Regions from separate parts of the Agrobacterium sp. H141 genome, predicted to be linked through region 2. Evidence: riboswitches for the same ligand, from Rfam matches in the RefSeq annotation. Region 2 holds a riboswitch; each other region holds the start of a gene.
What was found. Region 2 has a riboswitch for cobalamin ahead of bluB (5,6-dimethylbenzimidazole synthase). Riboswitches for the same ligand answer to the same signal wherever they lie in the genome.

Region 1 (7,468 bases), 120 kb from region 2:
GCTGTTCTCCCACGCCTCGCGCGACGAGGAGGAAAAGACCGCCTGCAGGACCACGGCACCCTGCTCGTCCAAAACGGTTGCCTTGCGCTCGGCGCCCGGCGCAGACACGGCAAACCCCGTGGCATTGATCACCACATCGGGTGTCACGGCGCCAAAGACCGAGCGGATGGTATCGGCGCAAACGGCATCCTTGAGGCTGGAGACGAACACCGGAAGCGCCCTGATACCCTCAACATCCAGCGCCTCCACCAAGGCAGCAACAGGCGCGGTGTCACCCGATTGGACAAGCGCGCGATAAAAGCAGATGGCAACGACGGGTGATGGAGCCAGATCGACATTATGGGTGGCAAGATCTGTCTCTCCACCGGCAGACATGGCGCGCTGCAAAGTGCACCATTCCTCAACACCGATCACGCCCCTGCGCGGATACCAGATACCAGCTTTCAACAAGGGGATGGCCGGTTCCGGCTTGTCGCCCTTGCCGATCAGCGCTGCGCAAAAGCGGATCAGGCTTTCGCTGTTATCCGCCCCGCCCTCGATCAGATAGGCCCACAGAGTTTGGAGTGCGTCAGCGTCTACCGTCGAGAAACTGTCCAGTCCCTGATCCGGCTTGTCATCGCCCGGAAGCACCGCGATTGCAGCACCTGTGCGGCGTGCGACAGCATGGAGCGCCTCCAGCGCATAATGAAAGTAACCGGCACCTCCCAACGCCCTGACGACGATCAGTTTTGCGTGGCGCGCAGTGCGCTCGATATAGGCGTCGACCGACATCGGATGCTTGAGGCTCGAAAGGCTTGCGACCCTCAGCGAAAACGCAGGGGCCACCATGCGGTAGGCAGCCGCGATGGCGGCAAGCTCGGTATCGGCGGCAGACAGGAACAACACATCGCCCGGCGTCTGTCCCAGATCGATGGCCTCGTCACTGTCGGCAATCGTGCCTTTCTGGGCGAGCAGAAGGTGCATTGCCTAACGACGGCTAAGCCGCCGCCCCTTCCACCGCTTCGACAACTGCGCCGAAATCCCAGTCATGCAGGCCGATGACCACGATCCGGGTTTCGCGCTTTTCGCCGGCTGCCCAGGGCCGGTCGAAATAGGTGTCGATGCGGGTGCCCACGGCCTGAATGACAAGCCGCATCGGCTTGCCCGGCACGTCGACGAACCCTTTGAGACGCAGAATGTCATGGTCGGAAATGATGTTCTTCAGCGTCTCCGCAAAGGCTGCCGGATCGGTAATCGATGGCAGTGTCAGCGCGAAGCTCTCGAATTCATCGTGGTCATGGTGATGAAGATGATCATGGTCGTCGCCACTCTCATGGGCCGCAGCATGCTCCAGCTCATGGTGAGACTTACGATTGTCGATGTCGCCTTCTGTAGCGGCACCAAGCCCCAGAAGCACCAGTGCCGGAACTTCGCCATGGCGGGCCTCGATCAATGACGGTTTGCGGGCAATGCGGCCGGCAACCTTTGACTTGACGTCGGCAAGCGCCTCGGCCTCCAGAAGATCGGCCTTGTTGAGTATGATCAGGTCAGCGCAAGTGAGCTGATCCTCGAACAGTTCCTCAATCGGGCTTTCGTGGTCAAGATTGTCATCGAGTGCACGAAGCGCGTCCACCTTGTCATGATCATCGGCAAAGCGCCCGGCAGCGACCGCTGCACTATCGACGACCGTGACCACCCCATCCACCGTCACCCGCGTCTTGATACCCGGCCAGTTAAACGCCGCGACCAGCGGCTGCGGCAAGGCAAGCCCCGATGTCTCGATCACGATGTGATCGGGGCGGTCTGGCCGGTCCAGGAGCTTTTCCATGGTCGGAATGAAGTCATCGGCGACCGTGCAGCATATGCAGCCATTGGTGAGCTCGATGATGTCGTCTTCGGTGCAATTATCGGCACCGCAGCCCTTCAGCACATCGCCATCGACACCCAGATCGCCGAATTCGTTGATAATGAGGGCGATCTTCTTGCCGCCGGCATTCATCAGCATGTTGCGGATAATCGTGGTTTTTCCCGATCCGAGAAAGCCGGTGATGACGGTTGCCGGAATTTTGGCCTGCAGCATGATTTAACCCTTCATTTTCAGCGGCAAACCGGCCGCTACGAAATACACTGTGTCCGCTTGTGCGGCGATCATCTGGTTGAGCCGCCCCGCATGGTCGCGAAATTCCCGCGCCATGCGATTATCCGGCACGATCCCAAGCCCAACTTCATTGGCAACGATCACGATCTCACCTGAGAGATGGCGAAGGCAGTCAGCCAGCCCGGCGCTCTGCCCCTCCACATCCTTGTCCGCCAGCATCAGATTGGACACCCAGAGCGTCAGACAATCGACCAGAACGGCATTCTGTGACGCGCTGGTCGAGGTCAGCGTCTCAACCAGCTCGAGTGGCGCCTCGTGGGTGATCCACCCCTCGCCCCGATCCGAACGATGGGCCGCGATGCGCGCCCGCATCTCGTCATCGAAGGCCTGTCCGGTTGCGATGTAATGTCGGTCCAGACCCGTATCTGTGGCAATGTTTTCGGCAAAACGCGACTTTCCGGAGCGCGCACCACCCAGAACAAATGTCACGTTTCTGGTTTTATCCGCTGCCACGTCAATTCACCTTGTCGGACAAGCCGAACAGGCCGCCGGGCTTGCCGATGATCACGGTACGATCCTTAGCGGTCGCCTTGCCGGAAATGGCAAAATCGGGATTGCTCTTGTCTTCCTCGGGCAGGAGCTTGTCCACATTGGGTAGCTCCACCTCCGTGTCGGCGGCAGAATTCAGGTCTTCGGCGTTGCGACCGATAAAGCGCGGCAGAATGGCAAAGAACAGCGCGGCCACGACCAGCAAGAGGACCGTCCAGCGTTTGAACAATGCAGAAGGCTTCATCGGGTTTGCATGTCGCATGCAATGCACGCGACCTCCCGGCAGCAACAACAGCGTAGACGCGACCGCAAGGGCGCTTCACCAAATGTCGCCACGACAACCTCCGTGCTGGCAACGGGGAGATACCCCAGTTTCGGGCGTCAGGCCCTGAAGGACGGCAGGTCTCCTGGCTCGCGGCTTCGGGCGCTGCGCAGTCACGCGCATTTGCCCACGGCTTTCCCTCACCTTCCCGAAAACTACCGTGATGCGAAAGGCGGACGATTCGTAGATAAGGAGGCGTCCAACCCCGGTTATTCGCACCACATTTTCAGTGGCTTTTCCGCCTGCAGGAAGACCACCTGCCGCCGCACCATGCGGTCGATCTCGACAGTCTTCAGCACAAACGGATGAGAACGCCTCGCCGCTCTACAGTCGCGGGGTCGGCTGCGATTGGGACGCCCTGTTTGGGTCCATCCGTCGCATTCCCTTTTGCTCTCCGCGTCATCCCAGGATGAAGCGGAAACCATCCAATTCTCCCGCATGATTATGCGTTCCGTCGAATGAAGTCAATCAAACCGGCGACCTCAGAAGACAGGGGACGACTTCGCTCACAGAGGAATGTTGTCGTGTTTCTTCCAGGGATTGGACAGGTCCTTGTTACGCAGCATCTTCAACCCGCGCGCAAGCCGTCGGCGGGTCGATTGCGGACGGATGATCTCGTCGATATAGCCACGCTCGGCGGCCGCGAACGGCGACAGGAAGCGGTCTTCATACATCTTGGTGTGCTGGGCAATCTTGTCTGGATCAGCGATATCCTTGCGGAAAATGATCTCGACCGCACCCTTGGCCCCCATTACCGCGATCTGCGCCGTTGGCCAGGCATAGTTGATGTCACCACGCAGATGCTTTGACGCCATCACATCGTAAGCGCCACCGAAGGCCTTGCGGGTAATCACAGTCAGCTTCGGCACGGTCGCCTCGGCATAGGCAAACAGCAGCTTGGCGCCATGCTTGATCAATCCGCCATATTCCTGCGCTGTGCCCGGCAGAAAGCCCGGCACATCGACAAAGGTGACAATCGGAATGTTGAAGCAATCGCAAAAGCGGACGAAGCGTGCAGCCTTGCGGCTGGCATCGGAATCAAGGACGCCGGCCAGCACCATTGGCTGGTTGGCGACAAAACCGACGGTCGACCCCTCGATGCGACCGAAACCACAGACGATATTCTTGGCGAAGCTTGCCTGGATCTCGAAGAAATCGCCTTCATCCGCGGTCTTCAGAATCAGTTCCTTGATGTCGTAGGGTTTGTTGGCATTGGCAGGCACCAGCGTGTCGAGAGACATATCGGTCTGGTCAACGGGCTGAAAGCACTCGATCTCGGGAACTGGCGCCGTATTCGACTGCGGCAGAAGCTCGATCAACCGGCGCACCTGCAGCAGCGCTTCCACGTCGTTTTCATAGGCGCCATCGGCGATCGATGATTTGGTCGTGTGGATAGAGGCCCCACCCAATTCTTCCGCAGTCACCGTCTCGTTGGTCACGGTCTTCACCACATCGGGGCCTGTCACGAACATGTAGGAGGTATCGCGCACCATGAAAATGAAATCGGTCATGGCCGGCGAATAGACGTCACCGCCGGCGCAGGGCCCCATGATCACCGAAATCTGCGGAATGACGCCCGAGGCCAGCACATTGCGCTGGAACACCTCTGCATAACCGCCAAGCGCTGCCACACCCTCCTGGATGCGCGCACCGCCGGCGTCATAGATCCCGATGATCGGCGCACGGTTTCTAAGCGCCATATCCTGGATCTTGCAGATCTTCTCGGCATGCGCTTCCGACAGCGAACCGCCGAACACGGTAAAGTCCTTGGCAAAGACAAAGACCGTTCTGCCGTTGACCGTGCCCCATCCGGTGACGACACCATCCCCCGAAATGCGCGTATTCTCCATGCCGAAATCCGAGCAACGGTGCTCGACGAACATGTCGAATTCCTCGAAGGAGCCCTCATCCAGAAAGATGTCGATGCGTTCGCGCGCAGTCAGCTTGCCGCGCTTGTGCTGGGCATCGATGCGCGTCTGTCCGCCGCCAAGCCGCGCTTTTTCGCGACGCTCTTCAAGTTCCCGGAGAATTTCCTTCATGGCAGCCCCTCATCCTCAACGAATGTGCGGGCTTACCATGACAACGCTGCGGATTGAAGCGCAACAGCCTTCGCTATTGGTATTAGGACCCGAAAGAGACAGCCTATGGTTTGCAGGCAGGGTCATTGGACGCGCATTTCGGTGCAGCTGTCTCCACCTTTGGAGCCGGCGACAAGCTGATGCTGGCATTGGCCCCGTCTTCCAGATTCGTCCCCGACCGCACAGTCGGCTTCACGACTTCGACGGAGACGTCAGGCTTTTGCACGAAGGCATCGAATGTGGCGTCAGGCGCGATGGTTTCTTCGGTCACATAATCTGTTTTCAGCCTGGTCGAGGTCCGAGGCTTCGGCTTGACCACACGCACAAGGCTCGGGGTCTGCAGGGCGAAAGAAAAACGTATGCGCGCGGCGATCTCGTCGGCGAGCGCCTGAATGGCGATGTCCGGATTATCGGTATTGCTGCGAACAAGGAAGCTTCCGGCGGCAACCGGATTGCCGGTCACGACATCCGCAGCGGTCACCTTGAAGCGTGCAAGCGCACGCCTGTCGCCGAGATAGCGGACCGCGCGGTAGCTTTCGATCTTCACCGTCAGCACAACCCGTTCGGTTGCCACCCGCCGCTCGGTAGCCTTGATCGCTGCCGAGACGCGCTGGTCCACTCCCGTAGTGAGCGCAAGCGGGACCTGCTCATTGGCGATCACGCTAACATCGCGCACATCATAAAAGAAAGGCCGACGGATCGGATCCGTCGGAAAAGCGACACAGCCCGCAAGCGTCAATGCAGCAAGAAGAGTGGCGACAATCGGCAGCAGTCGACGAAGCATAGCGGGTTCCCGGCGAAATGAAGTAACGCCGAAAGCATGCGCATTTATAGTTAGCAAACGGTTAAGTAGCAGCTCTTAACGTTTCGAACACAGCCGATGCTGCCCGCAATTCCTCAAAACGCTTTGCACGGCGCATTTCCGCCTCGGCATCAGAACCCCAATGCTCGATTGTCCAATCTTCTTCCAGATGGGCAAGACGCCAGACCTCGTCACGCTCCAGCGCACCTTCGGCGAACGCCAGCGCCAGAACGGCGGAACCGGTGAGCGTTGTGATCACGTGGATCGCAGACAGGGGCAGCGGTTGGTGATATTTTTTCAAGGCCTTCGAAAAGGCTGAAAGCGCTTCTGCCGGCTGTTGCTGATGAATGATGCCCTGCGCCAGAATAAAGCGCGCCCCAAGATTGGAGGACGCCCAGGCGAGGACCGGATCCCATTCCCGCGTCTGGCGCTCGACCAGAGCATCCGGTGAGTCGGCCCGATAGAACAGCATATCGGTGCCGGCAAACCGCTCGATTTCCTCGGCAACGGCCCCGATCTGGACGGCCACACCATCGAGCGCTGTGTTGACCAGACGCGTCACTGGCATCGAGGTGGGATTGATCACCTCGACCTGTGCGCGCCACTCATCTGCCACCATCTCTGCCAGTTCAGCATTCGGCATGGCCAGATCCGACTTGGCCGGTGTCTTCACCGTGCGGCCATCGAGCTGGATGAGAAAGCCGGAATCGCATGGTGCGACGGCCACCTCCTTGTAGAACCGCTTGGGCAGCGCCTTCTTCATCTGGATCTGCGCACGCCGCACCGGATCCTCATGACTGAGTTCAGGAATGAAGGGACCGAAGATATCGGAGAGTTCATCGCGCATGGGTTACCCCTTGTGAATATAGCTTAAGAGCATCGCCGGCTGGTCTACCACGGCGTCAGCACCCGCCTGCCAGAGCGCGTCCGTCGAGGCATAGCCCCAGGAAACGCCGATGGCAGTGGCATCGGCGGCCTTGGCCATCTGCATGTCATAGATGGCGTCGCCGATGACAATCGTGTCGGCTGGCGAAATACCCGCCTCATCGCAGCACTCGCTCACCATCGCCGGGTGCGGCTTCGATGGACAATCGTCCGCAGTGCGGCTGACGAAAAAATGGCGGCGCCAGTCATGCGTATCGAGAATGAGATCGAGACCGCGGCGGGACTTCCCCGTGACAGCACCGATAATGACGTCGTCGCGCTCACCGAGTTCGGCGATGACGTCCCGGATACCGTCGAACAATCGATCAATGGCACCGCTTTCGCTTCGGACATCCGCGTAAATCGACTTGTAGTGAGCCATCATCTCCACGCATTCGCCGTCAGCATGCGGACGACCGAGAAGCCGCGCAATGGCAATATCGAGCGTCAGACCGATGATCGACTTGGTGTCGTCGAGCGACGGCGCTTTGTGGCCGAACTGAATGAAGGTGCGGCGCATGACCTCATGGATCAGACCGGCGCTGTCGACCAGCGTTCCGTCGCAGTCAAACAGAACCAGCTTCACGACTGGTCCTCGTCGGCAGAACTCTCATCGAAGCCCAAGAGGTTCCAGCTCTGCACCATATGCGGCGGCAGGGGAGCAGTAACCTTCAAGCGACCACCCGCCGGATGGGGAATATCGATATGGCGCGCGT
Region 2 (7,468 bases):
TTCTGTGCTTCCCCTATATTTTCAGGGGTGCACTCGATTGCGGCGCGACCACGATCAACGAAGAGATGAAGATGGCCGCCGTACGTGCCATCGCAGCCCTTGCCCGCGAGGAAGTCTCCGAAGTTGCCGCCCGCGCCTATACCGGCGAGACACCGGTGTTTGGTCCCAACTACCTGATCCCCTCGCCCTTTGACCCGCGCCTGATCCTGCGCATTTCGCCAGCTGTCGCCAAGGCCGCAGCCGATTCCGGCGTGGCACTGCGGCCGATCGAAGATTACGACAGCTATCTCGATCAGCTGAACCGCTTTGTCTTCCGCTCCGGCTTCATCATGAAGCCGATCTTTGCCAGCGCCAAGGTTGCCACCCGCAAGCGCGTGATCTTTGCCGAAGGTGAAGACGAACGCGTGCTGCGCGCCGCACAGGTTCTGCTGGAAGAAAACACAGCTCAACCGATCCTGATCGGGCGTCCGCAGATCATCGAAACGCGCCTCAAGCGTTTCGGTCTGCGCATCCGCCCGGATGTCGATTTCCCGGTCGTCAACCCGGAAGGCGATCCGCGTTTCCGCGAATATGTCGACGATTATTTCGCACTGGTCGGCCGTCAGGGTGTCACGCCTGAGGCAGCCCGCACAATCGTGCGTACCAATTCGACGGTCATTGGCGCATTGTCGGTCAAGCGTGGCGAAGCAGATGCGATGATCTGCGGCGTAGAAGGTCGCTACGATCGCCATCTGCGCGATGTGCGTCAGATCATCGGCAAGAAGCCCGGCATTATCGATTTCTCCGGCCTCAGCCTGCTGATCTCCTCACGCGGCGCGACCTTCTTCACGGACACCTATGTCACATACAATCCGAGTGCGGAGGAAGTGGCGGAGATGACGGTGATGGCCGCCAACGAAATCCGTCGCTTCGGCATCACGCCGCGCGCCGCGCTTCTCTCGCATTCCAACTTCGGCTCGCGCGATTCCGAAAGTGCCCGCAAGATGCGCGCAGCCCTGGGCATTATCCGCAACGTCGCACCCGAACTGGAAGCAGACGGTGAAATGCATGGCGACTCGGCGATCTCCGAGCTTCTGCGCAGCCGCGTCATGCCAAACAGTTCACTGACCGACGAGGCCAATCTGCTGGTTTTCCCGAACCTGGATGCCGCCAATATCGCGCTCGGCCTGATGAAGACGATGATGGAAGGCCTGCATGTCGGCCCAATCCTGCTGGGTGCTGCAATGCCGGCCCACATCCTGTCGCCATCAGTCACATCGCGCGGCGTGGTCAATATGGCAGCACTTGCCGTGGTCGAAGCCTCTCAGCCGGACTGAGGACCGTCCTTCACGCTCTGACCAACCGTCGTTAACGTAAAATACGCTGGGCGGTTGGCGAGAACACGGCAAAGTCTTATGATGTCTGCAACAATGCATGACGCATAGGGCCAAACGGGAAAGCCACGTGATTGTAGGTCGTGACACCCTGCTGTTGATGATTGCCACATTGGTGGCGCTGCCTGCTGCCGCCAACGCGACAGTGGTCTGTGACAGGCTGCGGGATCGACTGGTATCGGCACCCCAGACAGTAAGCGCCGACAATGCCGAGATCCGAAGCTATTCCAGCGCAATTGCCCGGCAGAAATTCGAAATCCGCAAGACAAAGCAGGATATTCGCCGCCTGCGTTGCGACAACTCCAGCATTGTCACCTTCGGCCCAAACGGCAATTCCTCTTGCGATACGTTGACGTCCTCACTGGAACGCATGCAGCAGAACCGACAGATTCTGGAGGAAAAGCGCGACAGCCTGAAGGAGGGACGCGCCATTCCCAACTCCCTGCGTGCCCGCCTGCTGAAGGCCTTGGATGAGAACGGCTGCAACGCGCTCCCCGGACATGAGATAGAACAGCCTTTGGCGGACGAGCAGGCCTCGTCGCCGGCAGGAACGTTGCGGATACCGGACGACGCCATGCGCAACTCTTACGCAATCGACGGGTGGCGTGCCAGCCTGCAGGGTCAGGGCGGAACACTTAGAACCATGTGCGTGCGCACCTGCGACGGTGCCTTTTTTCCGATATCGTCCAACGCGACACCGGCCATGTTCGGACGCGATGCCGGACTTTGCGATAATATGTGCCCCGGCACCCAGACTGAGCTCTACTATCACTCCCTGCTGAGCCAGGAGAGCGCGGATATGGTCTCAGCGTCCACCGGGCGGCCCTATCGCGACCTTCCGAGCGCCTTTGCCTATCTCCACCGCAAGACCGGTGACGACAAGGCCTGCGGCTGCAACCTGACAGCCTTCCATCAAAAGGCGCTGAGCTACGCCAACCGTCAGCAGAGCACCGCTGCGGCTTATTCCGCCATTACCCCGATCAAGACCATGCCTGACAAAATCGCACCTGAGAAAATCACCATCGATCCGATGGAGCGCCCCTATGATCCGAGCACCAGCACCGTAAGGCAGGTCGGCCCGGCTTTCCTTCCCAAGGAAACAAGCAGCATCGACCTGAAGCACCCGGCACTGTCAGGCGCGCAACCCGTACAATAGGCGAATTCGCTCAGCCGTCTCCATCGGGCCATCGCTCTTCGAACACCAGATCCTCAAGCGGCAAGCGCTGCCGCCAGCCCTTGAGCGCCAGTTCCGGCTGATCATAGAGCTTGTCGACATAGCCAAGGCAGAACCAGCCGATGATCTCGACATGCTCCGGAATGCCGAAGATCGCGCGCAAATCCGCATCGCGAAAGATACTGACCCACCCGACGCCCACTCCTTCCGCACGCGCTGCAAGCCACAGGTTCTGCACGGCGCAAACGGTGGAATAGCTGTCCATGCGTGGATTATGCGTGCGACCGAGCACAACCGGACCGCCGCGCGTTGGATCGCAAGTAATGCAGATTCCCACCGGCGCCTTGCGGATGCCTTCGAGCTTCAACTGCATATAGCTGTCACGCTGGCTTCCAGAGAACATCTCTGCCGCTTCATCATTGGCACGGCTGAAGGCATGCCAGACCGCCTCCCGCATCCGAGCATCGCGCACGACCAGGAAATTCCACGGCTGCATGAACCCGACGGACGGTGCGGCATGGGCCGCCTCCAGCAGTCGAGTGATCAATGCATCGGGCAATGGATCGGATAGAAACTGATCCCGCACATCACGGCGGGTATGGATGGCGCGGTAGACGGCGTTGCGTTCTTCAACGCAAAAAGCCCCTGCCCGCACGAAATGATCGTGTGGTTCGTCGTGCATCGTCAAATCCCCAACAATGCTGCGACCGCCTGCTGTCCGCACAGGCAAAGCCTATCGTGTCCGGCCGGTCTTCTGGCTCGGCATCATCTGCTCCGATCGCCTTCCCGGTCGCAAGACCAGTGGCCTGAGTTTCCAGGAAACTCCCGATCGTGCATCAGCCTCACAGCGTTGGGCACGCGCCGGATTTCCACCGGCTTCCCGATTCTCCCGCTCGCGCGGGCACCAGACAACGTTGGTTTAGCGCGAAGCACGGCAAACGCAAAGCGCCGGCAACGACACCGGCCTATCTATTCGGGGAAATAGCGGACAAAGGCGAATGCTGTTCCGTCGGGAGACCAGTTGGGCACGTTGATGCTGCCCTGCCCGCCAAAGAACTCGAACAGCGTCTCGACATTGCCGCCATCTGCATCCATCAATCGAAGCCGTACAGTCTTGTCGCGAGGATGGCCGGAGACATCCGGATCGTAGGATAGAAAGAGAACCTTCTCGCCATTGGGCGAAGGATGCGGGAACCAATCGCCGTGTCCGTCCGATGTCAGCTGTTCCAGTCCGGATCCATCGCATCGCATACGCCAGATCTGCATCGGACCGGTACGGCTGGAATTGAAATAGATCCAGCCGCCATCCGGCGAATAGTCCGGGCCGTCATTATGGCCTTCACCGAAAGTCAGTCGCCGTTCGCTGCCACCACGGACCGAAATCGTATAGATGTCGAAGGCACCATCGCGCGCACCGCAATAGGCGAGTTCCCGTCCGTCCGGTGACCAGCCATGCCAATAGGATGGCATATTGGCAGTGATCTGACGCGGCTCCTCATCTCCATCACCAAGAATATAGATGCAGGACTTGCCAAACAGCGTCTCATCCGAAAAGGCAATGGATGCGCCGTCGGGTGACAGTCCATGGTCGTTATTGAGCCGGACCGCGAGACCGGTATCGATCAACTCGGGCTCGGCGTCATCATCGCCGAGCGGCAGCGCGTAGAGCAGCCCATTTCCATTGACGATCAGGAATTCGCCGTCGCGGGACCAGTTCGGCGCTTCGACAAGATCGTCTGTCTGCCAGACCACCTCGCACTCGCGCGTCTCCATGTCGTAGATCTCAACCGAACTGCGCATAATCCCTCCCCAATAACAAATTCGCCTACAAACTGGTTGGCTGTTCCAGCGCACGCCGCAGCTTGACGACAATCGCCACGCCCGTCTGCAACGCGTTGCGGCGACCCCACTCGCCCGCAAAGCCCCATACGAGACTGGCGACCAATGTCAGGAAACCGATGCCGAGCACCTTGAAGTCGCCGTCCCATAAGCCATAGGCACCGATGGCGATTGCCGGCGCATAATAGGCAAAGGCCGACACCACACCGAAGAGCGAGCTGCGCCCCTCTTCGCTCGCCGAGACGGAAAAGATATAGTCTCGTTCAGCCTGCGAGAATTCAGGCATCGCGGTCCGAACGCCCGGACCCTCGGTACGATCGCTCATGCACGATCCCGGAACCGGTTCGTAATCGGATAGCGCCGATCACGGCCGAAATTCTTCTTGGTGATCTTCACGCCCGGCGCCGACTGACGACGCTTGTATTCCGCCAGATAAAGCAGGTGCTCGATGCGGTGGACCGTCGCGACCTCGTGCCCCCGCGCAATGATGTCTTCAACCGACATCTCCTTTTCCACCAGGCATTCCAGAATGTCATCCAGAACCGGATAAGGTGGCAGGGAATCCTGGTCCGTCTGATCGGGACGCAGTTCCGCAGAAGGTGCCTTGGTCAGGATATTGGCTGGGATAACCTCCCCAGACGGCCCAAGCGCTCCCGGCGGCACATGCGCGTTGCGCCAGGCAGAAATGGCATAGACCTGCATCTTGTAGAGGTCCTTGATGGGATTGAAGCCACCATTCATGTCGCCGTAAAGCGTCGCATAACCGACCGACATTTCCGACTTGTTGCCGGTGGTCACGACCATCGAACCGAACTTGTTGGAGATCGCCATCAGGATCGTGCCACGCGTGCGGCTTTGCAGGTTTTCCTCCGTCACGCCACTTTCCGTGCCCTCGAACATTTCGCCAAGTGCGGTCAGGAAGCCTTCTACAGGTTCCGCAATCGGCACGATGTCGTAATGGCAGCCAAGAGCCTTGGCGCAATCGGCCGCATCTTTAAGCGAATCCTCGGAGGTATAATGATAGGGCAGCATGACCGTGCGCACGCGCTCCTCACCCAGTGCATCGACCGCAATGGCCGCGCAAATGGCCGAGTCGATGCCACCGGACAGTCCCAGCACGACGCTGCGGAAACCATTCTTGTTCACATAGTCACGGAAACCCAGCATGCAGGCACGGTAATCCGCTTCTTCCGCTTCTGGAATCTGTGACATCGGGCCTTTGTCACAGCACCAGCCGTCCTCCTCGCGACGCCATGTCGAGACATAGAAGGTCTCCTCGAACTGGCTCATCTGGAATGCCAGCGTCTTGTCTGAGTTGAAGGCAAAGCTTGCGCCATCGAAGACCAGTTCGTCCTGGCCGCAAAGCTGATTGACGAACAGAAGCGGCAGTCCGCTCTCGATTACCTGTCGCAACACCACCTGATGACGCACATCGAGCTTGCCGCGATAATAAGGCGAGCCATTCGGCACGATCAGGATCTCGGCGCCGGCTTCCGCCAGCGTCTCGCAGATACCCAGATCGTTCCAGATTTCCTCACAGATCGGGATACCGAGCCGAACACCGCGGAAATTGAAGGGACCTGAAATCGAGCCTTCCTCGAAAACCCGCTTCTCGTCGAATTCGCCGTAATTGGGCAGATCGACCTTGTCGCGCAATGCCAGGATCTTGCCGCCATCGATCAGCGCCACGGAATTGTGCCGGCCTGTCTCACCCTGACGGGGAAAACCGATGATCACGCCCGGGCCGCCATCGGCTGTATCGGCAGCCAGTTCATCGACGGCTGACTGACAGGCCGCCAGGAATGAAGGCTTCAGCACCAGATCCTCTGGCGGATAGCCCGAGATGAAAAGCTCGGGCAATACCACGAGGTCAGCGCCATTGGCCTTGGCCTCAACCCGCGCAGCCCGCGCCTTGGCAAGGTTTCCGGCGACATCGCCAACGGTCGGATTGCCCTGCGCGATTGCGATACGAAGTGTGTCGGTAACAGTCTTTTGCTCAGCCATGCCAATCCTCTAGCGCGTGTCCTGTCGCTTCGCAACGACGAAGGACTGCCCGGACCGCAAAGCCTGTAACGCAGCGCAAAATAATTTACTCCAACGGGCGTCCCATAGCCTCCGTTCATCTAGCGTTCATGACAGTTATATGACACTTGTATGACACCGCTCATATTTTTCATTCCGACTGAACCTGGAGACTGCGTTGGCCGAGTTTGCCACCGATAACGCCCCCGTACTCGTAAAACAGCCAGCGCTGAAATCAGCGATACCAACGCACAGTCACGCCGGTTTTTTCGCCAGCAGCCTATGTCTGTTGAATTCGCTGGCATTGTCCTTCACCACCGTCTTCCTGATGGAATGGATCGCGCGCGGCACGCTCGATGACGTGGGAACCTATCTGTTTTCACCAGACAGACCGGGCCTTGCCGCAATCGGCCTCTTGTTCGTATTCTATATTGCTCTTGATGCGCTGCTCGGTCGCGCCCATCAGGCCGCGCTGATCCTGATGCCGCTGGCCATCCTGCCAGCCTTCATATCGAGCCAGAAACAAATGTTTCTGTCAGATCCGCTCTATCCGAGCGACATGCTGTTCGGCCGCCAGATTTTCGAACTGATGCCGGCCATGGTGGCGGATCGTCCACTGGCCGCGTTCGGCTATGGCGTGGCAACCGTGCTCGCTGTCGCCTCGATCGTCTATCTGTGGGTTTTCGCACGACGCAACTTCAATCCGATTTCCACCAAGGGAAAACTGGCCCGTCTGGCCGTGGCCATTCCCCTGATCGCCGGCTTTGTGCCACTGCTCGACTATGCCAAATATTCGCCGCTGCGGGACCAACTCAACATCATTCCCATGATGTGGGACCAGAAGGCCAACTACAGGCAGAACGGCTTCCTGTTCGCCTTTGCCTTCAATATCCCGATGGCCAATGTCGCGCCGCCCCAAGGCTATGATGCCACGGCAATCGACCAGATCCCCTCCACGCCAGTCTCTCCTGCGGCAGTTTCGACGTCCTCGGAGAAGCCCGACGTCATCATGATCATGAGCGAGTCGCTTTGGGATCCGACGCGGATTACCTCGGTGCGG
Region 3 (7,468 bases), 1.3 Mb from region 2:
ATCGGCTCGGATTTCTTCGACAAGTTCTCCGGCGAACTGAATGCCGAACAGCTGATTGTCTCCAACCCGGATATCGTGGTGGTGACCGGTGCCAACTGGAGCCGGCAATCGGATGTCAACAAGTTCGTCAGCATTGGCCCCGGCGCCGATCTCAATACCGCACGCGCGCAGCTGCAGGCGCTGATGGAGCGGCGTCCCTTCAATGCCCTTCCCGCAGTCAAGGCCGGCAAGGCCCATGCGATCTGGCATCAGTTTTATGGCACGCCCTATGACTTCGTCGCCGTACAGCAATTCGCCAAGTGGTTCCATCCGGATCTGTTTGCCGATCTCGACCCGGAAGAGACCTTCCGCGAGTTGCACGACACATTCCTGCCGGTGCCCTACAAGACCGGTTACTTCGTCTCGCTGACCACGGAGAGCAACTGATGGCAGCGCTCACCGAACACGACAGCGCCACCGCCACACCGCTGGAAACGGGCAACCGTTACCGGGCGCTGGCGGGCCGCAAGATCGCCATTCTGGCGATCCTGTTTGTCTGCCTGCTTGTGTCCGTTGCCGCCGACATGGCGCTTGGACCGGCGCGCTATTCGCTGGCCCAGGTGCTTTCGGCCGTGTTTTCACCCTCCACAGCCGATGTGCAGCTGCGGGTGGTGATCTGGGATATCCGCATGCCGATTGCCATGATGGCGGTGACCGTCGGTGCCTGTCTGTCGCTGGCCGGCGCGCAGATGCAGACCATTCTCGCCAATCCGCTGGCAAGCCCGTTTACGCTGGGCATTTCGGCGGCCGCCAGCTTTGGCGCGGCGCTCGGCCTCGTCACCGGCGTTGCGATCTATCCCAGTGCGACCCAGTACATGATCCCGATCAATGCCTTCCTGATGGCCATGGGGGCATCGCTGTTCATCTACGGTGTGTCGACGCTGCGCGGGGTGACGGTGGAGACCATCGTGCTGCTCGGCATTGCCCTGGTCTTCACCTTCCACGCGCTTTTGTCGCTGCTGGAATATCTGGCGTCCGAACAGGCGCTGGCCGCCGTGGTGTTCTGGACCATGGGCTCGCTGACCAAAGCCACCTGGGGCAAGGTTGCGGTCACCGGTGCAATCCTCGTTGTCGTTCTGCCGCTCTTTGCCCGCAATGCCTGGGCGCTGACGGCGCTTCGCCTGGGTGACGACAAGGCCGCCTCCTTCGGCGTCAATGTCAAGCGGCTTCGGCTGGAGACCATGCTTTTGGTCAGCCTCCTGGCGGCCATCCCGGTCTCCTTTGTCGGCACGATCGGCTTTATCGGCCTGGTCGGCCCGCATATCGCGCGCATGGTGGTGGGCGAGGATCAACGCTTCTTCATGGCGGGCTCTGCCATCTGCGGCGCATTGATGCTGTCGGCCACCTCGGTGGTGTCGAAAATGCTGATCCCCGGCGCAATCCTGCCGATCGGCGTGATCACGGCTCTGGTCGGCGTCCCCTTCTTCTTCTCGCTCATCTTCACCAACAGGCGGCGCGCATGGTAGCCCTCTCCCTCGACAAGATCGGTGCCCGCTATGGCCGCACCACGATCTTCTCCGACATCACCACCGGTGCCATCCATGGCGGCGCACTGACCGCCATCATCGGCCCCAATGCGGCTGGCAAGTCGACATTGTTCAAGCGCATTGCAGGCCTGTTGTCGGGCGATGGCGTTGTCCATGTGTCGGGCACGGAGGCGACCTCCAACGCCATCTGTTACATGCCCCAGGATACCGGCGCGAATGCGGTTCTGACCGTTTACGAAAGCGTGCTTCTGGCCGCCAAGCAGGGCGGCAGCTGGCGCGTTGGCGACGATGAACTGGCCGAAATCGACGGCATTCTGGCCTCGCTCGGCATTGCCGATCTGGCCTTCCGCGATCTGGGTGCCCTGTCGGGCGGCCAGCGCCAGCTGGTGGCGATTGCCCAGGCGCTGGTGCGCAAGCCGAAGATCCTCCTGATGGATGAGCCGACCTCGGCGCTCGATCTCTTCCGCCAGATCGAGGTGCTGGAATATATGCACCGTCTTGCCCGCAAAAGCGGCATGGCCGTGCTGATCGCGCTTCACGATCTCAACCACGCCATGCGCTACTGCGACCACACCATGATCGTCTCCAACGGCCATCTGGTGGCCGACGGCCCGACAGCCGAGGTCATCACGCCGGCGATGCTGGCCGAGGTCTACAAGGTCCACGCCCGGATAGAAGCCTGCACGCAAGGGCGACCGCTGGTAATTGTGGATGGGACCGTTTGAGGGCTAGCCAGCTGAGTCCCAGAGGTGAAATATTGGGCGTAGGCTAATTATCCCCGCCTATAGACATCGAGGTCGCGTGCACCGATATCCTGGGCGGGAACCAGCTTGTAGTGCCGCTCATTGACAAGCGATACTTCGTCGCCGTCAAAAGTAAGCTCGAACATACCGATTACATTGTCCCCCATAAATTGGGCAGACACTGCCCGTGGAATGCATCGCTCATACCGCACCTGCGTCTGGCAAAAGGTCACATCCTGGATTGTTTGGATAACACCGAGTTTGTCGGACCCTCCCTTTGCTTGAACAGGAATTATATACTGAGATCCATTGCTATCCAGCCCAACGTAAAGCTCATCGATTTCAATTTGTCCGTAATTTTGTATTTTTGTTCTCAAGTGATTTTGTAGACTGTAAGATGTTATCCCGAGAAAGATATCAATCAACCGATTGTATCTAACTTTCGCTAAAAGTGCCTGCTCGTCCGTGAGAGCATATTGCCCAATAATTTCAGGTGTCGCATCTGGAATCTTCCTGACAAGAAGCCCCGGTGTAGGCTCTATGTGACGTAGCCGACTGAGTCGAAATCTGTATTTTGCGTCACCAGCCCCAAGTATTAGCCAATACGATCCCAGGGGCTCGGTCTCTAGGATACGAGGAGGGAGCAGCTTGCGATAGCGATAGCTATAAATCACGTCACCAAGGTTCTTTGGTCGCGCAACACCGAGACGGTCCGCAGTTTCAGCAATTTCCTCCCGATCAAACTCGAATTCCAGCATACCGGCTCGATAATTGCGAAAGAAAATTTCTTGTATGATTTCTCGGTAAACGCTTTCGTTTTTCTTCGAGTTTTTAGCGTCTACGCCATCGTTATGTTCACCTGCAGATCGCTTATCATTTGGCATTTGTGACCCTCAGATGGGCGTGCGCAGCTTCAATTTCCGATTGCTTCCGTTTCTTTGCACCGCTTTTCATATTTCGCTTCGAGTTAGGCTTCTCGACGCCAAAGTACTTAGCTGCACTTGAAAGTTCCATATAGAGGAGTTGCTCATCGCCTAACGTCAACACCTTAGAAGGGCGGACCGGCACAACTCCAAGAGCGGAAACGACGCTCGAAGCGACATGCCTGGCAAGGGGCGGCGGAACAGAATTTCCGATTTGCCTTGCGCCATGCCACTTCGTTGCGTGAAGTCGAAACCAATCCGGAAATCCGTGAAGACGTGCCATTTCACGTACCGTTACGCACCGGGCGAACTTGTAGTGAATGGGGCGCGGACTTGTAAACGCGCCCCGCGCACCATCTGTGCCGGCCCTCAGGGTATTCGATATTCCAACCGGCGAAAGTTTGAAGAATCGACTAATGGGCTCCACAGTGCCCGGTTCGGTCTCCGAAAATCGACGTTTGGAGATATCCGTATGGACGGTTCGTGCGCTCGACGTCAGAAGCGACGGATTCCATTTACGTACATAAGAATAATGCCAGGAATCATTTGTTAGGCACCGCATTTCGGCTGCGTAGTCAGATGGCTCCTTGAATGAATAGCTTGGAACTGCATCTGTTAGCGTTAGCACATCAAAATTCTCAGCATCAGGCACATCGCCGATCGCCTGTTCACATGAAGGCCCTAATCGTAATCCCGGTATGTATCGCTTGCCGCTTGCAGGATTGGAAACAGCTAAAGGATAATCGGGCACCTTGTGACCGATCCTAGAACCGAACAAGATTAGCCTCTCCCGATGCTGAGGAACGCCGTAGTTGGCCGCGTCGAGAACGCGCCAAGGAAGCCGAACTTGATAGCCTTTGGCGGCGAATGCCTCCACTAACTCATCAAGAAATGCGCGTTGTTTACCGACGGTGAGACCTTTTACATTCTCGAATACGAACGTTTTTGCGTTCAGTTCGGAAACCAAACGGACAAAGTCCATCACGAGGCTATTTCTAGGGTCGTCGAGTACTCTTTGACCCATCAATGAAAACCCTTGGCAAGGGGGGCCTCCAAAAACACAGTCAACATCCCGGTCTCCCAAGCCTGCCAAATCTCTAATTCTTTTTCCTGAAAGCGACGACACAGATTGCGGGATTACCACTGTATCCGGAAAATTGAACTTGTGAACGGCACAGTGAATTGGGTCCACTTCAACCGCGGCCGCGACATCGAAGCCAGCCTGCTCAAAACCAAGGCTCATCCCTCCTGCGCCGGCAAATAAATCTATAGCAACGGGGCGCGAGTTCCCCGCCGTGGCTGAATTTCGATTCGTCATAAAAAGACCCTACCGAGGCAAATCCGGATTGTGGAACGAATTTTCGGTTGTTTCGATAAATGCCCTCAGTCGATGCACGACTGCAACGGCATCAGCCAATTCGCACTGCCAGACTGTGCACACGTCCCATCCCATGTGTTTTAATCTTTCGATATTTCGTGCATCTCGTGCGCGGTTAGCTTCAAGCTTCGGCCCCCAATATTCAAGCCGTGATTTTGGCGCACGACCTTTTGCACAGCCGTGACCATGCCAAAAGCATCCATGCACAAAAAGCACTTTCTTTCTTCCCGGAAACACAATGTCGGGAGTTCCTGGAAGATCTTTGCGGTGAAGTCTATAGCGATAACCTGCCGCGAATAAAGCTCTGCGCAATGACAGCTCGGGACCCGTGTCCTTCGTTTTCACGGATCTCATGATGTGGCGCCGTTGCTCAGGCGTTCTGCTGTCTACCATGCGAATAAAGCTAGTCCTTCCCGCGCAGCATTTCTAGGTTGATCAACTCGCTTATAAGGACCTAATTCAGACTGCTCCGCTCCGCATACCGTTGACAACAGAACTCTTAATATGACCGCCAATGTTTGCGTTGCCGCTCGACCGCAAATTCCCCATTGACGTCCCGACGTAATATAATTACACCCATCCCCGTTGAAGGTTCTCCGAAGGCATGCGCTGGAGGGGATTAAAAGGGAACACGGTGAGACGTACCCAAAAGGGCGCAAATCCGTGACTGTCCCCGCAACTGTGAGCGGTGAGTTCACCCGGGAATGCCACTGGCCGAAAGGCCGGGAAGGTCCGGGGGCGCTGTGACCCGCAAGTCAGGAGACCTGCCCTCGACATGTCTGAAGAAACCTGGCCGGGGTGAGCCAAGGGGAAAGATTGATGGCGTTCGACGTTCACATTGCTGTTGACAGCCGCATAGGCTCTTCCCGCTCCCCCGCTTCTTGCGTGGAGGCTTGCGATGGAACTGCCGTCGTCTTTGATCGGCTCTAGTCCGGCCCGGCTTGCCGTCGAAGGCTTGAGCTGGGGACCGCATCGCGGGCCTTCCCTTGTTTGCGAGATCGATTTTGCCGTCGAGGCCGGCCGGATGCTGGCCATTGTCGGGCCCAATGGCGCCGGCAAGTCCAGCCTGCTGCGCTGCCTTTACCGCTATCACCGCCCCTCTTGCGGCCGTATCCTGCTGGATGGCGCCGATGTGTGGGACATGCAGCCGCGCGAGGTCGCACGACGGATTGCGACGGTTTTGCAGGAACCTGCCACCGATTTCGGGCTGACGGTCGCCGAAATCGTCGAACTTGGGCTGTCGCCCCATCTATCAGGCATGAGCCGGAACGCGGTCTATGCCGCAATCGGGGACGCGCTGTCCCTGATGAAGATCGACCATGTGGCATCGCGCAATTTCGCCTCGCTGTCCGGTGGCGAAAAGCAACGGGCGATGATTGCGCGTGCGCTTGCGCAAAAGCCCGACCTGCTGATTCTCGACGAGCCCACCAACCACCTGGATATCCGCCATCAGCTCGAAGTCCTGGCGCTGTTGTCGCATCTGCCAACCACGGTGATCGTGTCGCTGCACGATCTGTCGCTGGCCTCTGCCCATGCCGATCATGTGCTGGTGCTGGCCAGGGGCCGCCAGGTCGATTTCGGTGCCGCCGGCCATGTGCTCACGCCCGATGCGATCCGCGACACCTTTGCCGTGGAAACCGTGATCGACAGTCACCCGGTCACCGGGCGGCCGCGTTTTTCATTCCATCTTCAGCCATCCATTTCAGGGAAATAATCATGCGTCTCGCCCCATTGCTTCTGTCCGCACTCGCCCTTTCGGCCACAACGGCTGCCGCATCCGGTTTTCCGGTCACGGTCAAAAGTTGCGACCGCGAGGTGACCTTCGATGCGGCACCGAAACGGGCCGTCTCCCACGACGTCAACCTCACGGAAATGATGCTGGCGCTCGGTCTGACCGGCAATATGGCCGGCTATACCGGTGTGACCGGCTGGAAGACGCTGGACGAGACGCTGACCGCCGACATCGCAGCCCTGCCGGAACTGACGCCCACTTATCCGACCAAGGAAGTGTTGCTGGGTGCCGACGCCGATTTCCTGTTTGCCGGCTGGAACTACGGCATGAAGGTGGGCGGCGAGGTCACGCCCGACACGCTGACGCCCTTCGGCATCAAGGTCTATGAGCTGACCGAAAGCTGCATCCACATCATGAAGAAGTCGAAGTCGTCGATGGACGACATGTATGGCGACATTCTCAATCTTGGCCGCATCTTCGGCGTGGCGGAACGCGCCGAGACACTGGTCGCCGGCTACAAGCAGCAGCTCGCCGAGGCGATGGCGGATCTGCCGGAGCGCAAGGGGCCGCTCAAGGTCTTCGTCTACGATTCCGGCGAGGAAAAGCCCTTTACCGCCGGGCGCTATGCCATGCCGACCGCGCTGATCGAGGCTGCCGGCGGCACCAATATCATGGACGATGTGGAAACCAGCTGGACCACGGTTGGCTGGGAAGGCGTGATCGAGCGCAATCCGGATGTGGTGGTGGTTGTCGATTACGGCGAAGTGAGCGCCGAACAGAAGATCGCCTTCATGCGTGACAATCCGGCCTTCCAGGATATTCCAGCGGTGAAGAACAATCGCTTCGTGGTGCTGCCCTATGCCGAGGCAACGCCCGGCCCGCGCAATATCGAGGCCATCAAGACGCTGGCTGCTGCCTTCAACCCGCCGGTTCGCTGATGAGCCACCGGCATTTCATCGACGGCCCGCGCCACGCCATCGTGCATCTGATGCCGTGGCTGGTGGTGGCGCTGATCCTGGCGCTGGTCGCGACCATTGCGGCTGGCGTGAGCTTTGGCGCGACCGCCATTCCGCTTGCCCATGTGTGGAAGATCACCCTCAGCCATCTGGGCATGTCCGGCCTGGAGGCCGACTGGAGTGCCGGTCGCGACAATATCGTCTGGCAGG
Region 4 (7,468 bases), 390 kb from region 2:
CGGAAAATCCACCACCGGTCGTGCAATCATTCGCTTGATCAGCCCCTCGTCCGGCAAGATCGTCATCGAAGGCCAGGACGTGACGAAAGCCGGCACGCGCGACTTGCGTGCCATGCGGCGCACCTCGCAGATGATATTCCAAGATCCATTCGCCTCTCTCAATCCGCGCATCACCATCGGATCCGCCATTGCAGAGCCGATACTGGCCCATGGCTTGATGGGCAGACGCGAGGCGAAGGAACGCGTGGCAGAATTGCTCGAACAGGTCGGCCTGTCGGCCAGGATGGCCGACCGTCATCCGCATGAGTTTTCCGGCGGCCAGCGGCAGCGCATATCCATCGCGCGTGCCTTGGCGCTCGACGCAAAATTCATCGTTGCCGACGAGGCTGTTTCAGCGCTCGACGTGACCGTGAAGGCGCAAGTGGCCAATCTTCTGCTGGACCTGCAGGAAAAGCGCGGACTTGCCTATCTCTTCATCTCCCACGACATGGCTGTTGTGGAACGAATGAGCCATCGCGTCGCGGTCATGTTCCTGGGTGAAATCGTCGAAATCGGGCCGCGTGCGGCGATCTTCGACAACCCGCAACATCCGTATACGCGCCGCCTGATTTCCGCCGTGCCGATCCCCGATCCGTCGCGTCGTGGCCAGACGCTGCCGCCCATGGCCGAAGAGATCAAGAGCCCCGTTCGGCCCTTCGACTATGTTGTGCCAAAACGCACCTACCGGGAAGTATCGCCTGGTCATTTCGTGCAGAACATGCCCTGATCGGCGCCCCCGCGATTTACAATCTTCCAAGCAGAAAGTTTACATCATGAGCACAAAGACACTCATTCGCTACGAAGCGGCCGAGAACCAGGCCGGCGGTCAGCGCCGCCCTTTTGCCAAGGCCGTCCGCGCCGGTGATTACGTCTATGTTTCTGGCCAGGTCCCGACCGTCGACGGTGAAGTGATCGTCGGCAATATCGTGGCCCAGACAGAACAAGTGGTGGCAAACATCAAGGCGGTTCTGGCACTGGCCGACTGCACACTGGAAGACGTCGTCAAGGTCAATGTGTGGCTCGACGACGCACGCGATTTCTCAAGCTTCAACGCCGTCTTCCAGAAGCACTTCATAGACCACCCACCCGCACGTTCCGCCGTACAATCGCCCATGATGGTGGATGTCAAAGTCGAGATGGACGTGATCGCCTACAAGCCGCTGAGCTAAGCCTGACGGCGCTCCATCTGCCGGCTCAGCCGCACCCATATCGATCAGTTCCCCGACCCGCAAAACGGATCTCTGCGGGTCGAGGACGGACATCCAAAGACCCCGGTCTTCTTGTGCGCCGATCATCGGGCATTCGCTTGGCTGCATCCCCTCTGCCAAATGCGAATGCCACCGGCTTCCCATGCATGCGGCCCTTCGCCATGGCATGCGCCTTGTCGCCCATGGAAAAGGGCGCCAAATGCGCCCTTCCCCCTCTCAGCATCTTTGAGCCTGTCACTTACTTCGGCAGGGCGTAGACCGCCACCTGATCGCCGAGGGTCGGCGACAGGATGGAGTTGCCGCCGGAGATGAAGGCGACATATTGGCGGCCTTGATATTCATAGACTGCCGGGTTGGCGACGATCGGGGCCTGCAGCTGGGCCGACCACAGCTCCTTGCCGGTCTTGATGTCGAAGGCACGGGCCTTGGCATCCATGGTGGAGCCGATGAAGACCAGGCCACCAGCTGTCACCGCCGGACCGCCAATCGTGGGCGAACCCATGCTTTCCGGCATGAAGAAGCCATATTTCTGCGATTCGCCCAGCGGACGGCGCCACTTCACATCGCCTGTATGCATGTCGATGGCGACGAGCTCACCGAATGGTGGCTCCCAGCACGGCATGCCCAGCCAGTTCAGCGCGTTCTGCAACTCCATGCCGTAGGGCGCGCCTTCCTGGGCGTAGAAACCGTTCTCATTGCCGGACCCGCCCTTGTTCTCATCATATTCCTTGCGGGCATAAAGCTTGATGTACTGCACGATATGCGAGGTATTGACCACGGCGATCTGGTTTTCCGGATCATAGGCAACCCCGCCCCACTGAACGCCACCGGCGGAATCCGGATAGGTCAGGACACCTTTGCCCTTGGCTGTGGGCGGCGTGTACATGCCTTCATACCAGAGATCATCGAACAGCTTGGAGCAGGCACCGCCACTCACCAGATCGGCAATGCCCCAGACCTTCGGCTTCTTCGACTGGTCGAGCAAGGGGGCCGGCTTGGTCGGGAATGGCTGTGTCGGCGCGTAATATTCGCCGTCCACCGATCCGTCGCCGCCCGGCACCGCACGCTCCTCGATCGGCCAGACATCCTCGCCGGTCTCGCGATTGACGACGAACAGGAAGCCCATCTTGGTCGCCTGCATCAGGGCCGGGATGGTCTTTCCGTCGACCGTGATATCCATCAGTGTCGGAGCGGAATTGATGTCGTAATCCCAGATGTCGTGATGGACCCACTGGCGCGACCAGACAACCTTGCCTGTTTCCAGATCGAGCGCTGTCGTCGAGGTTGCATAGGGGATCTCCTCGGTACGATTGCCGCCCCAGTAGTTTGGCGAGGGCGAGGACACGGGCAGATAGACCAGGCCCAGATCCTCATCGACCGACATATGCGTCCAGACATTGGCGGTACCGGTCTTCTGCCGCACCTCTTCCGGCAGCGTCTCAAACGACCATTGCAGTTTGCCGGTCTGCGGATCGACGGAGAAGACCGCACCCGGAGGTGCTTCGGCAAAGGCCCAGTCCTTGCCGGCCCAGCCGATGATCACGTGATTGCCGGCCACGGTTGGCGGCTGCAGCAGCGAGAACGGGAAGCGGTCATTGATGGTGTTCCACTGATTGGCATCGAGAACGCCGTTATTGCCGAATTTCTCGCAGGCCTTGCCGCTATCGGCATCGACCGCAAAGAGCTGGGCATCCATGGTGCCGATATAGACGATCTTCTGGCACGGCTCGCCGGCGACCGGATTTTTCGATTCCCAATAGGAAACGCCGCGATTCTTGAGCGCCGGCTGCGTCAGGGCCTCCAGCGTGGAATCGGTATCGAAGTGCCATTTCTCTTTCCCGGTTGCGGGATCGAGCGCCAGAATGCGGTAAAAGGGCGTACCGATATACAGCGTGTCATTGGCAAAGACGGGCGTTGCCGACCACACCGTCGCCGGCGTGCCGCCGCTGCCGTCAGACACGTCGCCGGTATGCATGTCCCACACCTTTTTCAGGTCCTTGACATTATCGGTCGTAATCTCGGTCAGCGGAGAATATTTCTGCGCATTCAGCTGACCGTGAAAACTGTCCCATGTCGCCGTTTTCGGCATCATCGGAATATTCGTGCGCTGACGCGGCGTGGTGTTGAATGTCGGATCGGCGACGCCCGGATAGCGGTCCGGCTTGGGCGTTGCGTCCGTAAGCGCGGGGGACGTAGACGGCGCTGCCGTATCGGCGCTGTCGGATGTCGAAGGCGCGCTTGGCGCAGTGCTGTCCTGTTCAACCGTGGTGCCGGCTGACGGAGCGGCCGGCGCTTCGGGCTGGGCGGTATCCTGAGCATAGGCGGCGGTGCCCAATGCGGCCAGGATGAGGCCGCTTGCAAAAACGATATTCATCCGCTTCATCATGCTGCTCCTTGAAATGTCGTTGCGGCAGGCGAAGGCTGGGCGATCTCCCAGATCGCACCGATCAGGGCCACAACCATGGCGCCAATCAGCAACCATTCATGCAGAAAATAACCGGCAGCTGCCGTGCAGACGATGTCGAGTACTATTAATGCGCGTACGATGTTTCTCAGCGCGCCATGGCCGAAAATCGGGAAAAACAACGCCGCCAGCAACATGATGGCCGTGGAAAACACCACCAGACCCGCTCCGATCGAGCCGTTGACGCCCGTGAGCGGGACAACAAAATTATAAAGTGCGACGGCAAGGCCGAGGGCAGCGCCGACAGCAAGCACCCAAATTCCCAATGGGTAATAATAATTTGGATTGTTCATGACTTTCCTCTTCGAGTTGGGACGGCCCAAAACGCAAAACTGTGCCCAACCACCCGCCGCGTGATTGAACGAAACCACTTTGTTTTGACCGTTTTCAGGGTCTGCACTACTCACCCCTTGTTGGGGTGAACGCACAACTTGGCGATAGGATCCATCGCGCCTTGCACATTAGCGAAATAGTTCGAAGCGCCGCCGTGTCGTGAGCAGACGGCGGCCAAGGGGCGGACACAGTTTTCAGCGACTATTCAAATTGCGCATTCTCGATGTCGCTTTCCATCGCATCGCACCCCCGCATAGCCGCTAGTATGATCTCAATCCAAGGTGCCGGGCCGCAGGGAAGCGGAGCGGAGAATTGGGAAGCCGGTCTAAATCCGGCGCTGCCCCCGCAACGGTGGCGGAGCGAAAAATCCGACGGGAGGCCACTGGGCAGACAAGCCTGGGAAGGAGTCGGATGGTCCATGACGGACAGCTCCGGAGCCCGGAAACCAGCCTTGTAGACATGTCAGTTTCGGCCGCGGCGGGCGGTCCGGGCACATGCGGCAAACCCAAGAGGCCGCATTGCTTTTCTGCGTCCGCCAATGAACATCAATGAGGGCGCAAATGGATTTGCAGACGACAGTTTTGCGGCAACTTAAGAACCGCCGCGAAGGCTTCTCCCTGGAGCAGCCCTTTTATATCGATGAGGACATTTTCAAGCTGGACATGGAGACCATCTGGTACCGTGACTGGCTGTTTATCGGCCATGACTGCGAGGTTCCGCGCGCCGGCAATTATTTCACCGTGCAGATCGGCGACTATCCCGTGGTCATCGTGCGCGGCAAGGATGGCGTCATTCGCGCTTTCCACAACACGTGTCGCCATCGCGGGCATCGCGTTTGCACGTCCGAGCGCGGCGCGGCAGCCAAGATGGTTTGCCCCTACCACAACTGGACCTACGACCTCGACGGCTCGCTGGTCTTTGCCCGGCAGATGGGTGAAACCTTCGACAAGGCAGAGTTTGGCCTGAAGCCCGTCGCCTGCGAGAGTGTAGCCGGCTATATCTTCGTCTGTCTTGCGCAGGAACCTGCCGATTTTGCGCCGATGCGCGCCAGTATCGAACCCTATATGGCACCGCACCGTCTGGCCGAAGCCAAGGTTGCTGCCCGCTCGACCATTATCGAAAAAGGCAACTGGAAGCTCGTCTGGGAAAACAATCGCGAGTGCTATCACTGCGCCGGCAACCATCCCGAACTTTGCCGAACCTATCCGGAAGCGCCGACTGCGACCGGCGTGCAAGGCGCCGGCGACGATCCGGTCATTGCCGAGCATTGGGCCCGTTGCGAAGCCGGTGGGCTGCCGAGCGAGTTCCTGATGGATCCGACAGGCCAGTTCCGCGTTGCCCGCATGCCGCTGATCCCCGGTGCGGAGAGCTACACCATGGACGGCAAGCCGGCGGTGAAGAAGCCGCTGTCAGGCGACGTCAACATCTCCAATATCGGCACCATGCTGCTGTTCCACTATCCAACCACGTGGAACCACATTCTCGGCGACCATGCGATTTCCTTCCGCGTGCTGCCGCTGTCGGCAGAAGAGACGGCGGTCACGACGACATGGCTCGTTCACAAGGACGCGGTGGAAGGCGTCGACTATGACGTCGAAAAGCTGACCCATGTGTGGAACATGACCAACGACCAGGACCGCTCCATCGTTGAAGAAAACGCCTTCGGCATCCGCTCGCCGGCCTATGAGCCCGGCCCCTACTCCGTCGAACATGAAGGCGGCGTGATGCAGTTTGTCGAATGGTACGCCAATTTCATGGTCAACCGCCTGCAGGGCGACAAGGCTCCACTCTCGGTCGTGGCATAAAATGGCAAAAGACAAAACATACAGGCATGTCGATGAAATGCGGCCCTGGAGCGACAAGGAGCATATGCTCGAATGTGTCGCCTGGACGCCGGAAACACCGGATGTGATGACCTTCACCTTCAAGTCTGACCATCCGGGCCACTGGTTCCGATACCAGCCGGGTCAGTTCCTCACGCTGGAACTGCCGGTCGGGCCGGAACCGGTCATGCGCACCTATACGATCTCGTCCACGCCGTCGCGTCCCTACACCATTCAGGTGACGGCCAAGGCGCAGAAGGATTCCATCGGCACACGCTGGATGATGGAACATCTGCAACCGGGCATGAAACTCAAGGCCTATGGGCCGGTTGGCGACTTTTCCTATGTCCGTCATCCCGGCGACAAATATCTGTTCATCTCGGCCGGCTCCGGCATTACACCGATGATGTCGATGACCCGCGATCTCTCGGACCGCGAACCCGACAGCGACATCGCCTTCGTCCACTGCGCCCGCTCGCCCAACGATATCATCTTCCGCTGGGAGCTGGAGTACAAGGCGCGCTACATGCCGCATTTCACGCTCGGCTTTATCGTCGAGCAGCTGGAGCGCACGCAGCTGTGGTCGGGCCTGAAGGGTTGGGTGGACCGGGCCAAGATCTCGCTTCTGGTGCCCGACTTCCTCGACCGCAAGGTCTTCTGTTGCGGTCCTGCGCCCTTCATGGCGACGGTCAAGGACGCACTTCAAAGTGCGGGCTTCGACATGGACCACTATCATGAAGAAGCCTTCCTCCCGGCCGCTGCCCCTGCCCCGATCGTGGTGCCCGATTATGCGGACGGCGAAAAGCCGACCAAGGTCACATTCGCAATGTCGGGCAAGGACGGTCTGTGCGAGCCGGGCCACACCCTGCTTCAGGCCGCGCGTGCCTCTGGTGTGCGAATTGCCGCTGCCTGCGAATCCGGGCTTTGCGGCACCTGCAAGGTGATGAAGCTCAAGGGCGAAGTCGACATGCAGCATAATGGCGGCATTCTCGAAGAAGAGATCGAGGAAGGCTATATCCTCGCCTGCTGCTCACGTCCGCTGACACCCGTCGAGATCGAAGCTTAAACCCTGCGATTTCACGACCGCGATCTATTCTTCGGAGCGCTCATCACTCTCCCGATCGCGGTCGTAGCGCCTTTGCAGCGGAAATGGCGGCAACCAGTTTTCGCGCCTCACCGTCCAGAGCTCGTAGGTCGGGACCTGTTGATTGGGCTGATCGAGCGATCCGAGATTGACCTCGATCTCATCGCCGCTGCATGAAAAGACGGACGATCCACAGCGCGGGCAAAAATGCCGTCCCTGATAAGCGCGCGTTTCTCCGTCCACTTTCACCGCGTCTTGCGGGAAAATAGCCGAGGCATGAAACAGCGCACCATGGTGTTTTCGGCAATCCATGCAATGGCAAAGCCCAACCCTGTCGGGCCGGCCTGAAGCGACAATACGCAGCGCACCGCACAGGCACCCGCCGGTCAAGGTTTCCATCCATCATCTCCCCGTCTTGAAACTCGGCCAGACCATTGCCGAGACTGGCTTCAATGTCACGACGCTCTGTGCCCGCTACCAGTCGGAATCGGGGCCATTCCGGCGACATGTACAGAGG

Region 1: it holds a riboswitch for cobalamin, as region 2 does, so the genes downstream of both, ACWPM9_RS09250 (hypothetical protein) here and bluB (5,6-dimethylbenzimidazole synthase) in region 2, are expected to answer to the same signal.
Region 3: it holds a riboswitch for cobalamin, as region 2 does, so the genes downstream of both, ACWPM9_RS15005 (ABC transporter ATP-binding protein) here and bluB (5,6-dimethylbenzimidazole synthase) in region 2, are expected to answer to the same signal.
Region 4: it holds a riboswitch for cobalamin, as region 2 does, so the genes downstream of both, ACWPM9_RS10445 (aromatic ring-hydroxylating oxygenase subunit alpha) here and bluB (5,6-dimethylbenzimidazole synthase) in region 2, are expected to answer to the same signal.

What each region holds. Positions count from the first base shown of each region.
Region 1 covers NZ_CM169893.1:2,010,936-2,018,403, reverse strand. Annotated here, with positions in the region: gene cobN (cobaltochelatase subunit CobN) at 1-963, opposite strand, end outside; gene cobW (cobalamin biosynthesis protein CobW) at 977-2,059, opposite strand; gene cobU (bifunctional adenosylcobinamide kinase/adenosylcobinamide-phosphate guanylyltransferase) at 2,063-2,566, opposite strand; gene ACWPM9_RS09250 (hypothetical protein) at 2,592-2,870, opposite strand; cobalamin riboswitch at 3,020-3,375, opposite strand; gene ACWPM9_RS09245 (acyl-CoA carboxylase subunit beta) at 3,455-4,987, opposite strand; gene ACWPM9_RS09240 (hypothetical protein) at 5,091-5,810, opposite strand; gene ACWPM9_RS09235 (ATP12 family chaperone protein) at 5,872-6,675, opposite strand; gene ACWPM9_RS09230 (HAD-IA family hydrolase) at 6,679-7,338, opposite strand; gene ACWPM9_RS09225 (RluA family pseudouridine synthase) at 7,335-7,468, opposite strand, start outside.
Region 2 covers NZ_CM169893.1:1,890,095-1,897,562, reverse strand. Annotated here, with positions in the region: gene ACWPM9_RS08675 (NADP-dependent malic enzyme) at 1-1,316, shown strand, start outside; gene ACWPM9_RS08670 (DUF2865 domain-containing protein) at 1,444-2,529, shown strand; gene bluB (5,6-dimethylbenzimidazole synthase) at 2,540-3,229, opposite strand; cobalamin riboswitch at 3,275-3,471, opposite strand; gene ACWPM9_RS08660 (TolB family protein) at 3,517-4,347, opposite strand; gene ACWPM9_RS08655 (hypothetical protein) at 4,373-4,711, opposite strand; gene ACWPM9_RS08650 (NAD+ synthase) at 4,708-6,390, opposite strand; gene ACWPM9_RS08645 (LTA synthase family protein) at 6,587-7,468, shown strand, end outside.
Region 3 covers NZ_CM169893.1:3,201,407-3,208,874, forward strand. Annotated here, with positions in the region: gene ACWPM9_RS14975 (ABC transporter substrate-binding protein) at 1-426, shown strand, start outside; gene ACWPM9_RS14980 (FecCD family ABC transporter permease) at 426-1,505, shown strand; gene ACWPM9_RS14985 (ABC transporter ATP-binding protein) at 1,499-2,251, shown strand; gene ACWPM9_RS14990 (endonuclease) at 2,299-3,153, opposite strand; gene ACWPM9_RS14995 (DNA cytosine methyltransferase) at 3,143-4,510, opposite strand; gene ACWPM9_RS15000 (very short patch repair endonuclease) at 4,520-4,963, opposite strand; cobalamin riboswitch at 5,143-5,356, shown strand; gene ACWPM9_RS15005 (ABC transporter ATP-binding protein) at 5,469-6,284, shown strand; gene ACWPM9_RS15010 (ABC transporter substrate-binding protein) at 6,287-7,240, shown strand; gene ACWPM9_RS15015 (FecCD family ABC transporter permease) at 7,240-7,468, shown strand, end outside.
Region 4 covers NZ_CM169893.1:2,283,319-2,290,786, forward strand. Annotated here, with positions in the region: gene ACWPM9_RS10425 (ABC transporter ATP-binding protein) at 1-766, shown strand, start outside; gene ACWPM9_RS10430 (RidA family protein) at 813-1,208, shown strand; gene ACWPM9_RS10435 (outer membrane protein assembly factor BamB family protein) at 1,486-3,633, opposite strand; gene ACWPM9_RS10440 (hypothetical protein) at 3,630-4,118, opposite strand; cobalamin riboswitch at 4,307-4,512, shown strand; gene ACWPM9_RS10445 (aromatic ring-hydroxylating oxygenase subunit alpha) at 4,605-5,849, shown strand; gene ACWPM9_RS10450 (FAD-binding oxidoreductase) at 5,851-6,933, shown strand; gene ACWPM9_RS10455 (GFA family protein) at 6,958-7,350, opposite strand.